DNA from 3 places in the Mesorhizobium sp. M0991 genome. Region 3 is predicted to be linked to each of the others. Evidence: riboswitches for the same ligand, from Rfam matches in the RefSeq annotation. Region 3 holds a riboswitch; each other region holds the start of a gene.
The links. Region 3 has a riboswitch for cobalamin ahead of NKH70_RS34285 (CbtB domain-containing protein). Riboswitches for the same ligand answer to the same signal wherever they lie in the genome.
Positions count from the first base shown of each region.

Region 1: another riboswitch for cobalamin. It lies ahead of metE (5-methyltetrahydropteroyltriglutamate--homocysteine S-methyltransferase); the one in region 3 lies ahead of NKH70_RS34285 (CbtB domain-containing protein).
Region 2: another riboswitch for cobalamin. It lies ahead of NKH70_RS15180 (DUF1636 family protein); the one in region 3 lies ahead of NKH70_RS34285 (CbtB domain-containing protein).

Region 1 is NZ_JAMYNE010000034.1:2,807-6,075, forward strand. Features, by position in the region: gene NKH70_RS30200 (hypothetical protein) at 40-294, opposite strand; cobalamin riboswitch at 850-1,050, shown strand; gene metE (5-methyltetrahydropteroyltriglutamate--homocysteine S-methyltransferase) at 1,146-3,269, shown strand, end outside.
Region 2 is NZ_JAMYNE010000009.1:14,727-17,995, reverse strand. Features, by position in the region: gene NKH70_RS15190 (cobaltochelatase subunit CobN) at 1-384, opposite strand, end outside; gene cobW (cobalamin biosynthesis protein CobW) at 403-1,443, opposite strand; gene NKH70_RS15180 (DUF1636 family protein) at 1,440-1,874, opposite strand; cobalamin riboswitch at 1,913-2,116, opposite strand; gene NKH70_RS15175 (DUF6348 family protein) at 2,176-2,871, opposite strand; gene NKH70_RS15170 (winged helix-turn-helix domain-containing protein) at 2,900-3,269, opposite strand, start outside.
Region 3 is NZ_JAMYNE010000060.1:1,292-4,560, reverse strand. Features, by position in the region: gene NKH70_RS34300 (MFS transporter) at 1-573, shown strand, start outside; gene NKH70_RS34295 (SRPBCC family protein) at 552-1,475, opposite strand; gene NKH70_RS34290 (Rieske 2Fe-2S domain-containing protein) at 1,381-1,827, opposite strand; cobalamin riboswitch at 1,879-2,076, shown strand; gene NKH70_RS34285 (CbtB domain-containing protein) at 2,113-2,292, shown strand; gene NKH70_RS34280 (CbtA family protein) at 2,308-3,084, shown strand; gene cobU (bifunctional adenosylcobinamide kinase/adenosylcobinamide-phosphate guanylyltransferase) at 3,077-3,269, shown strand, end outside.

The DNA of each region.
Region 1 (3,269 bases), on a different contig from region 3:
GGTCCGCCTGGGCGGTCCGCCGCGATGGCTATCTCCATGTCAATCGGCGCCGAATTTTGACTGCCCGCTGCTTTTGATGAATTTGGCGAGGTCCCGCGCATAATCACTCTTGGTCTTCTCCTTGAGGCCCTGTGTCGCGAACTTGTGGTCCAGCAGGGCAAACAGGTCCAAGTCCCCTTCCGCCTGTGGCGCTGGCTTGCCCTCACCGCCCTCGGTTTCCCAATTGGGGACCGCTTCTGCGCGCTGCACCGTGGCGATTGTCCGCCCAAGACGCATCACAAGATCGAACGCCAAACCGTGCGCGTGCACGACGATTTGCCGCTCAGGCCTCATTTGGACAGGACTTGAGCTGGCCCGGTGGTTTGAGCCGGGTTACCTTGAGCCGGTGGGCTGCGAACAAGCAGTTCGAGACATTGGCCTCGATCACTTCGCAACACGCCGCTGCGCCTGGCCTCGGTGTGCTCCCCCCGAAATCGTTGTGTCATATCACCGAGGGCATCACGGCCAACAGCTTCCACATGGGCAACAGCCTCGCCATTGAGCCGAATATGGTCGCGAGCAGATCACCAACGAAGCGGTCGGAACCTCGGAGCCGAAGTTCGACGCCGAGGTGGTTCGCATGATGCGCTAAGCAGCACCACGGCGCTTGCCGGTATGTTTGCTGCCGGCAGCCGACGAACTCCTATCCTCCTGGACAAGGGCGCCGTGCGTCATTGCTTTGATTTACCGGCCGCTCAAGGCTTCCACAGTTTTCGCTTTCGAGGCGACCTTTGGAACATGCCAACGGAAATTTAACATAACGACATAAACATTTCTTTATGCGGCGTTGACAAAGAAGCGAACTGCTGTAATTGTCTCCCGCGTCGTGGTTCTCCGTACGGCGCTGCCGCAGCGGAGCTAAGAGGGAAGCCGGTGCGATGCCGGCGCTGCCCCCGCAACTGTTAGCGGCGAGCCAACCCCACTCATGTCACTGAGGCGAATAGCCTTGGGAAGACGGGTAGAGGCTATGACCCCGCGAGCCAGGAGACCTGCCACGGCGAATTACGTCCACGGGCGGGGTGTCTCGGTGGCCGCTGCAGCCTGGCGTTCGTGCCGGCCTGCTAGCGCCTTCCTTGTCACCGACGCCCCAACCATCGGGGTCTGGCATGACTGTCTCTCAGCAAATTCCTGTAGCAACGCTCGGCGTGCCCCGTTTCGGTCGTCGGCGAGAACTGAAATTCGCGCTTGAAAGCTACTGGTCCGGAAAATCGTCCGCTGCCGACCTTCTCACGACCGCGAAGGCGCTCCGTGCCGCTAGCTGGGAGGAGCAGCACGATCGCGGCGTGTCGAAAATCCCGTCGAACGACTTCTCGCTCTACGACCATGTGCTCGACACCGCAGCCATGGTCGGCGCCGTTCCATCCCGTTACGGCTGGAATAGCGGCGAGGTTCCACTTGACATCTACTTCGCAATGGCGCGGGGCAACCAAGGTCAGACGGAGGATTGTCGACACGCTGGTCACCAGCAGGCGGCTCATCGGTCTGATGTAACCGCGATGGAAATGACCAAGTGGTTTGACACCAACTATCACTACATTGTGCCGGAACTCAACGATGATCAGACGTTCGCCCTCTCGTCGACGAAACCGGTCGATTACTTCATCGAGGCTAAAGCTCTCGGCGTTCACACACGCCCAGTCATCCTTGGACCGATCACCTTCCTCAAGCTGGCGAAATCGCCTGCCGAAGGATTCGATCCCATCGCGCTCCTGCCGCGGCTGCTGCCCGTCTACGAGCAACTCCTGCAGAGGCTGAAGCTGTCTGGAGCCGACTGGGTGCAGATCGATGAGCCAGCGCTTGTCCTCGATCTGAACCCGAACGAACGAGCTGCGTTCGAATTCGCCTATGGCCAGCTGTCGAAAGCCGCGCCCGAGCTGAAGATCATGCTGGCTACCTATTTCGGGCCGCTGGGAGACAATCTCGAAACCGCGGTTTCTCTGCCCCTGGCCGGGCTGCATATTGATCTCGTGCGCGCTCCCGAGCAGCTGGAAACGGTGGGTCGGCTCGCACCGAAGGATCTGGTGCTCTCGCTTGGCTTGATCGATGGCCGCAACGTCTGGCGTGCGAACCTGCCCGCCATTCTCGACCGCATCAAACCGATCGTCGCCGGCTGGCCCTTGGACCGCGTCGAGATCGCGCCTTCTTGCTCGATGCTGCATGTGCCGATCGACCTGCGCATGGAGACGGAACTCGACGCGGACATCAGGTCGTGGCTCGCCTTCGCGGCCCAGAAGACCGACGAGTTGGTGTTGCTTGCCCGGGCCCTGTCCCAAGGCAGGGATGCGGTGGCAGGCGCGTTGAAAGCGTCTGCCGAGGCTGCCGCCACTCGCGTGACATCCACGAAGATCCATGACCCGCTGGTTGAGGGGCGGATCGCCAGCATTGACGACAGCATGAAGCGACGAGAGAGCGCTTTTGCCGAGCGCTCCAGAGTCCAGGCCGGCACGCTCGGGCTGCCGCCGTTCCCGACGACGACCATCGGGTCCTTCCCGCAGACGCCGCAGGTACGCAGGGCGCGGGCCGCTCATGCGAAGGACCAGCTGAGCTATGTCGACTACGAGACCTTCCTGAAGAAGGAGATCGAGGCTGCAATTCGCTGGCAGGAAGAGATCGGGCTGGACGTGCTGGTGCACGGTGAGTTCGAACGAAACGACATGGTACAGCATTTCGGCGAGCAGCTGTCCGGCTTCGCCTTCACCCAGCATGCCTGGGTGCAGAGCTATGGGTCGCGTTACGTGCGCCCCCCCATCATCTTCGGCGACGTATCGAGGCCCAATCCGATGACGCTGCGCTGGTGGCAGTTCGCCCAGTCGCTTACGGAAAACCCTGTGAAGGGAATGCTCACAGGCCCAGTGACCATTCTCAACTGGTCATTTGTTCGCGACGACGTACCCCGCTCCGAAGCATGCCGCCAGATCGCGCTCGCCATCCGCGACGAAGTGACGGATCTCGAATGGTCCGGCGCAAGGATGATCCAGATCGATGAGGCCGCGTTTCGCGAAGGATTGCCACTGCGCCAGTCTGATTGGAACGACTATCTCGACTGGGCTGTCGAATGCTTCCGGATCGCTTCAACGGGTGTAAAGGACGCGACTCAAATCCATACCCACATGTGCTATTCGGAGTTCAACGAGATCATCGACGCGATCGCTGAAATGGATGCGGATGTCATTTCGATTGAGACGTCGCGCTCGAAAATGGAACTGCTGGACGCCTTCACGAGCTCCAAA
Region 2 (3,269 bases), on a different contig from region 3:
GCCTTCGATCAGCCGCAAATCCTCGTCGTGGCTCTCGCCCGGCAGCAGCGCCAGCTTGATACCGCGATTTCGCGCGACAACGGCGAGCTGATCGCAGCCATAGCGCCACCAGTCATAGCCGCCGAGGATGCGGACCAAAATGACCTTGGCGTGGCGGGCGACGCTGTCGATCCAGAGATCGACGGACATCGGATGGCGCAGGTCGCGCAAGGCGGCGAGCCGCATCGACGGCAGGCGGTCCGCATCTGCCTTCCACGCCGCCGCCAGCCCGGCCAGGTCGCTGTCGGTGAAGGACAGCGCCACGACATCCGCAGGCGTTTGCCTGAGATCGACAGGCTCGGCGAGATCGTCGAGCGAGGCGGATGTCGTGGTGAGGATGTGCATCGCGGCTCGTACCTGGGGTCAGCCGGCGAGGATACGCTCGATGGCCGGGCGGTTCAGCCCTTTCAGGCCGATGACAACGAGGCGCGAGCGGCGATCGTCTTCAGCGGTCCAGGCGCGATCGTAATAGTGGTTGACGCGCGGACCGACGGCCTGCAGCAGGAGCCGCATCGGCTTGCCGCCGACTTCGACGAAACCCTTGACGCGCAACACGTTTTCCTCCTCCGCAGCCGTGGCGACGCGTTGTGCCAGTTCGTCCGGGTTGGACACGGACGCAATGTCGATGACGAACGAGTCAAAGTCGTCGTGTTCGTGGTCGAGCTCGTCGTCGTGATGGGTCTTGCGGTTCTCGATGTCGTCCTCGACGGCAAGGCCGAGGCCGAGCAGCACCGACGGATCGACCTTGCCTTGCGAAGTCGGCACGATCTTCACCGCCCGGCCAACATGCTTGCCGATGACGGCATTGGCGCGGGCCGCGCCGTCTGCATTCAGCAGGTCGCTCTTCGACAGGATGATCAGGTCGGCGCAGGCGAGCTGGTCCTCGAATACTTCCTCGACCGGATCGTCGTGGTCGAGCGTCTCGTCCTGTGCGCGCTGCGCCTGCAGGGCGTCCATGTCGTTGGCGACGCGGCCATCAGCCAGCGCCGGTCCGTCGACCACGGCGATGACGCCGTCCACCGTGACGCGGCTTTTCACCGACGGCCACTGGAAGGCCTGGACAAGCGGCTTGGGCAAAGCGAGGCCGGATGTCTCGATCAGGATGTGGTCGACCCTCGGCGTCAGCGACAGGATCTGGTCGAGCGCCGGAACGAAATCGTCGGCGACGGTGCAGCAGATGCAGCCATTGGCCAGCTCGACGATGTTTTCCTCGGGGCAGGTGTCCGTGCCGCAGCCCTTGAGGATCTCGCCGTCGATGCCGATGTCGCCGAACTCGTTGACGATAATGGCTAGCCGCTTGCCTTTGGCGCTTTCGAGCAAATGGCGGATCAGCGTCGTCTTGCCCGCGCCGAGAAAGCCGGTGACTACAGTGCAGGGAACGCGCGAAATGGAGGCAGCGGTCATATCAGGTCCTTCAAAAGGTCAAGGGGAGGGATGCGGGCAACCAGGCCGCGCTTCAGGCAATCGGGACGGCCGCGCCATGGAATGAGCCCATCCGTCGAGGTGGCGAACAGCTTTGCGCCGGTCACGAGATCGGCGCCGCTGGTCGCGGTCAGGTCGCCGAAGACGTAACTCCAGCAGCCGTCGCGCAGTATGGCGGCGCTGAGCCGGCGCTTGCAATTACCGAGGCATTCGACGGTGTGGATTTTAATGTTTTCGCAGGAAGCGGCGCGGCGCGTGTCCTCGGCGAGCAGTTCGCCGGCGCGCGGACGAGCGTCCGAACCGGTCTCGTCACGGCAGGACGAGCAGACGATGACGGTAACGCCGGCCGGGGAATCACCATGGCCGGACAATAAATCCGCTGTCTCAGCCGGAAAACTGCTGTCGCGTTCCAAATCAGGCTCCTTGCCCGGAAAACCCGCCAGGCGATCGGATTCTTATGTCCTAGACGGCAGGTCTCCTGGCTCGCGGGTCATCGCCTGGGTGCCGCCTTCCCGGGAATATCCCAGTGGTTTTCGGCCTTGGCTCGTCGCTTACAGTTGCGGGGACAGCCGCGGATTTGAAATCGAGATTTCGCACCGCATTCCCTCTTGGCCCTTGCCGTTGCGGGCAGGGGACCGTCTGGAATGGATTTAGGCTTTTGCAGGCGGTGGTGTCAACGCACGGCTACGACACTGCAATGTCGGCCAAAGGCTGTCATGTCCCGCCTTCCGGCAGTGCCAGGATAACTTGCCGGATTGCTTGATAGCCATCGCCATAGTCCCAATCATGACTGATCGCCAGATTTTGACCTTCTTGCCAAACCGCGTTGTCCAGAAGGACTTCGCCACTAATAAGCGTGCCGTTCAAGCCTGCCAGAAAGGTCCGTACAAAATGGCCTCCGGGGGGTACCGAAGCTGTGAACAGCTTTTCCAGCTTGGCATAGAATGCTGGATAGCCTCGGCTTAGCGAGCATAGCTCGGTAGTGGCTTGGGAAATGACGGGTCCGCCATAGATTTTCCAACGGGCATTGTTGCGCCAGATGTTCCAACGGGCGCTGCTTCGCTGCCAAATCTCTACCTCGGCCTGTATGTCGTCGCAGACATGATCAGCCAGCCCCTCAATGGCGACGTGGAAAACACCACGGATAAATTTTTCAAACGCCTGATTCAATTCTTGTTCGCGCGTGTCGCCGAAGCCAGCAAATGATTCAATGACCGGCTGAACATCAAGCAGCGGAGAGAATATGTAGATTTCAAGAACGAGCCGACCGTTAGAACCCGTCTCGAACACCTCAGCCTCAAACCGAAGTTGCCTCGACTGGAGCGTGACGTCCTGCTCTCTACGTATTGCATCTATTCCATGTGCAATCAGCGCACCATGGATCATGTCGAGCACTTCGTGCGATGCCATTACAAACCTACCAGGTTTCTTGGAGCGTCTATGACAGACGCTGTGGGGGTTGGCCATCTTTCTGACTGGCCAGCGCCGGCCCAAGATCACCGGCAGCTGTCACCTCGATGCGCTCAAGCCCGAGCCAGCCCTGCATCTGCTTCAATTCTTTGAAAAGCTCGGCAGCGGTTTGTGGCGGGGCGCCGGGCTCCGCATAGGCGGCATGGACGCGCAACACGCCGGCCGGGCGGTCGGCCCTGAGGTCGACGCGCCCGACGATGCTGTCGCCGAGCAGGAACGGCAGCACATAATAGCCATACTGGCGTTTTTCGGCCGGCGTGTAGATCTCGATGCGATAGCGGAAGTCGAACAGCCTTTCCGTGCGCGACCGCTCGAAGACGACAGGATCGAACGGCGCG
Region 3 (3,269 bases):
GCCAATATCGGCCGCTTCGTCGCGCAGCCAAGGCTGAGACTCGCCTGGCTGATCGCCTTCGGCCGCTCCTGCTTCTGGACGACGTTCTTCGTCTATGGGCCGTTGTTCATGGTGATCACCGGCGAGGGCAAGCTGGCCGGCGGCCTCTTGGTTTCGGCCGGCAATGCGCTTTTGTTCATGGCCATCTTCTGGGGCAGGGCGGGACGGCGTTTCGGCGGCCGGCGCACCATGACGTTCGCCTATTTCGCCATGTCGGCGACGCTGCTGGCGGCCGGCGCCGTCGGCGAGGCCGCACCGCTCGTCACCGGCGCGTTGCTGCTTTGCGGTGCCCTCTTCACCATCGCGCTCGATGCGCTGGGCTCGACCGCCTTCATGCGCTCGGTGCGCTCGTATGAGCGGGCGCAGATGGCGGCGGTCTACCGCACCTATCTCGACTTTTCCGAGCTGACGCCGCCGCTGGTCTATTCGGTGGTGCTGGCGTTCTTCGGCCTGGGCGCGGTTTTCGCGACACTCGGCCTGCTGGCGGCAGTCTGCGGCTTCGTCACCTGGCGCTATCTGCCCAAATCGCTTTGAAGTGCGGCATGCCGCTCGCGCACCCAGTTGTGGAAGCGGTGCAAGTCATATTCCTCGGGCATCAGCACGCCGGCCTTGTGGCGCATCGAGCGCAGGCCCATCTGGTTGACCTCGCAGATATCAGCATCCTCCTCCAGCACCTGGGTACCGAAGGCGATGATGTTGTCGATATCCGCCGCCGGATCGGCGAGCGCTTCGGGCGAAAAAAGCCATTCGGCGGTGAGTTCGGTCTGCTCCGGCCCAAGCGGCACCAGCCGCACGGTCCTGACATAGTCGACATGGCCGACGACGAACATCGACGGCAGGCTGGTGGCGTAGGTCTGCCCGGCGGTACGTTCGGCCGGCGTCAGGCCGGAAAAGACCGAGCCGTGAACGCGTCCGTCGCGCGACCAGGTTTCGGCCCCGGCACGCAAGCCGCCGGAAAATTCCGGCGCGTCATTGTCGGCGTGGCGCGCCCATTCGGGATCGTCGTGGCGGCCCATCAGGCCGCGGCCATAGATCGGCACCAGCCGCGACAGGTCCTTGTGGACGCCGGGGCAGTGCAGGCACTCGTTGAAGTTTTCCCAAAAGATCTTCCAGTTGCAGTTCATCACCTTGCGCAGCACATGGCCGCTCAGCAGCGTTTCCAGCGGCCAGTTGGCGAGGTCGCCGGATGCCGGATCGAAGGATGTTTCAGCTGAGCCGGCAACATCCTCGGCGAGGTTGGCGAAGACAAAACCGCGCCACACCGAAAGCGCGACGCGGTAGAGCGGATGATCGGCCTTGTCGAAACCGTCCGGCAGCGATTTCGATGGCACGCGCACCAGATCACCGCGCAGCGAATAGAACCAGGCGTGGTAAGGGCAGGTGATGAGCCGCGCCTTCAGCCGGCCTTTCGCTCTGCTGGCAAAGCTGCGAGCCACGATGCCGGCAGGTGTTGTGGAAGGCGCGCAATTCGCCGGTCTCGTCGCGCAGCACGACGACCTCCTGCGTGCCTATGCGGAACGTTCTGAAAGCCAGCGGCTGGGCAAGGTCGGCCTCGCGGCAGACCAGCAGCCAGTTGCGATACCAGATGGCCTCTAGATCGCGCTGGTAGGCCGCGATGTCCCAATAGGCCGATGACGGCAGCGTCGGCTCGGCCCGCGTCAGACCGTTGTAGGGACCGCGCTCATTCGGGCTGGGTTGCATGCCGGCTTCTTCCCCATCCGCCAGCGACACCCGGCGGTAAAAATTGTCAATCGCAGTGCCGGTCGGCGAGCTTGCGAGGCGGCGCATTCGCCACACGATCCGGCGGAATTTGGTTTGCCGGGCGCGGCGATTCTGCCTATAGTCGCTGATGTCGTCGGTTCCGTTTGGAACCAAGAGGGAATGCGGTGCGGGCGAAATTGTTTGCCCAATGCCGTGGCTGCCCCCGCAACTGTGTGCGGTAGTCCTCTCCATATGCCACTGAAGGTTCGCCTTCGGGAAGGTGGGGAAGGACGCTGATCCGCGAGCCAGGAGACCTGCCGGCGACAGGAAACTGACTTCTATGCCCTCGGGTGGAGGGCGAAAGGACAAGACATGAATACCGCTTCCGTCTCGCTCGGCGCTTCCGTCTCCTCGCAGTCGCGTTTCATGCAGCTGGCGCTTGCTGCATTTCTCGGCATTTTCGTCATGGGCTTTGTCGGCTTCTCGCATATCGATGCGGTCCACAATGCCGCGCACGACTATCGCCACTCGATGGGCTTTCCCTGCCACTGACAAGGGGCTGACATCATGACACTGTTTCGCAACGTCGTGTTCATCGCGGCGATCGCAGGGCTTGTGGCCGGCGTCGCTCTCGCCTGCATGCAGGCCTATGCCACGGTGCCGCTCATCCTGAAGGCGGAAGTCTACGAACAGGCCGGCGGCGGCCATGACCATGCCGCCGCACCTGCGGCACCGGTCGAAAACGCCGGGGGCACGATGGCTATGAGCAGCGCCGCGCCGGCTGAAGCAATGGCTCCGGCGGAGGACGAAGGCTGGGCGCCGGCCGACGGTTTCGAACGCTTTGCCTTCAGCGTCGTTGCCAATATCGTCACCGGTATCGGCTTTGCGCTGGTCCTGGTTGCGGTTTCGGAGTTCGCCGGCGGCATCGGCAATTGGCGTCAGGGCCTGTTCTGGGGGCTGGCCGGCTTTGCCGTGTTCACCCTGGCGCCGGGCCTCGGCCTGCCGCCGGAACTGCCGGCGATGCCGGCGGCCGACCTTGTCCAACGCCAGATCTGGTGGTGGGCAACAGTGGTGGCGACCGCGGCCGGTCTCGGCCTTATCGCCTTCCGCAGATCGCTGCCGCTGGCGGTCCTTGCGGTGGCGTTGATCGTCGCGCCGCATATCGTTGGCGCGCCGCAGCCCGACAGTTTCGAGACGGCGATCCCGGAAGGCCTGCACCACCAGTTCGTGGTGGCGGTGACGCTGACCAATCTGGTGTTCTGGCTGGTGCTCGGCGCGGTCGTCGGCGTGGTGCGCGGCCGCTTCACCGGCACGGCGACCAGCCTGCGCGACAGCTTTGCCTGACCGCGCTGCCGGGGCACTGACCCTTATCATCGGCTGTGCGCGATCCGGCAAGAGCTCGCATGCCGAGAGGCTGGTGAGTGCCTGTCCGGCGCCGTGGAGCTATCTCGCGACGGCGCAAGCCTATGACGAGGAGATGCGCGAACGGATCGCGCTGCACCGCTCGCGCCGCGGTGCCGGCTGGACGA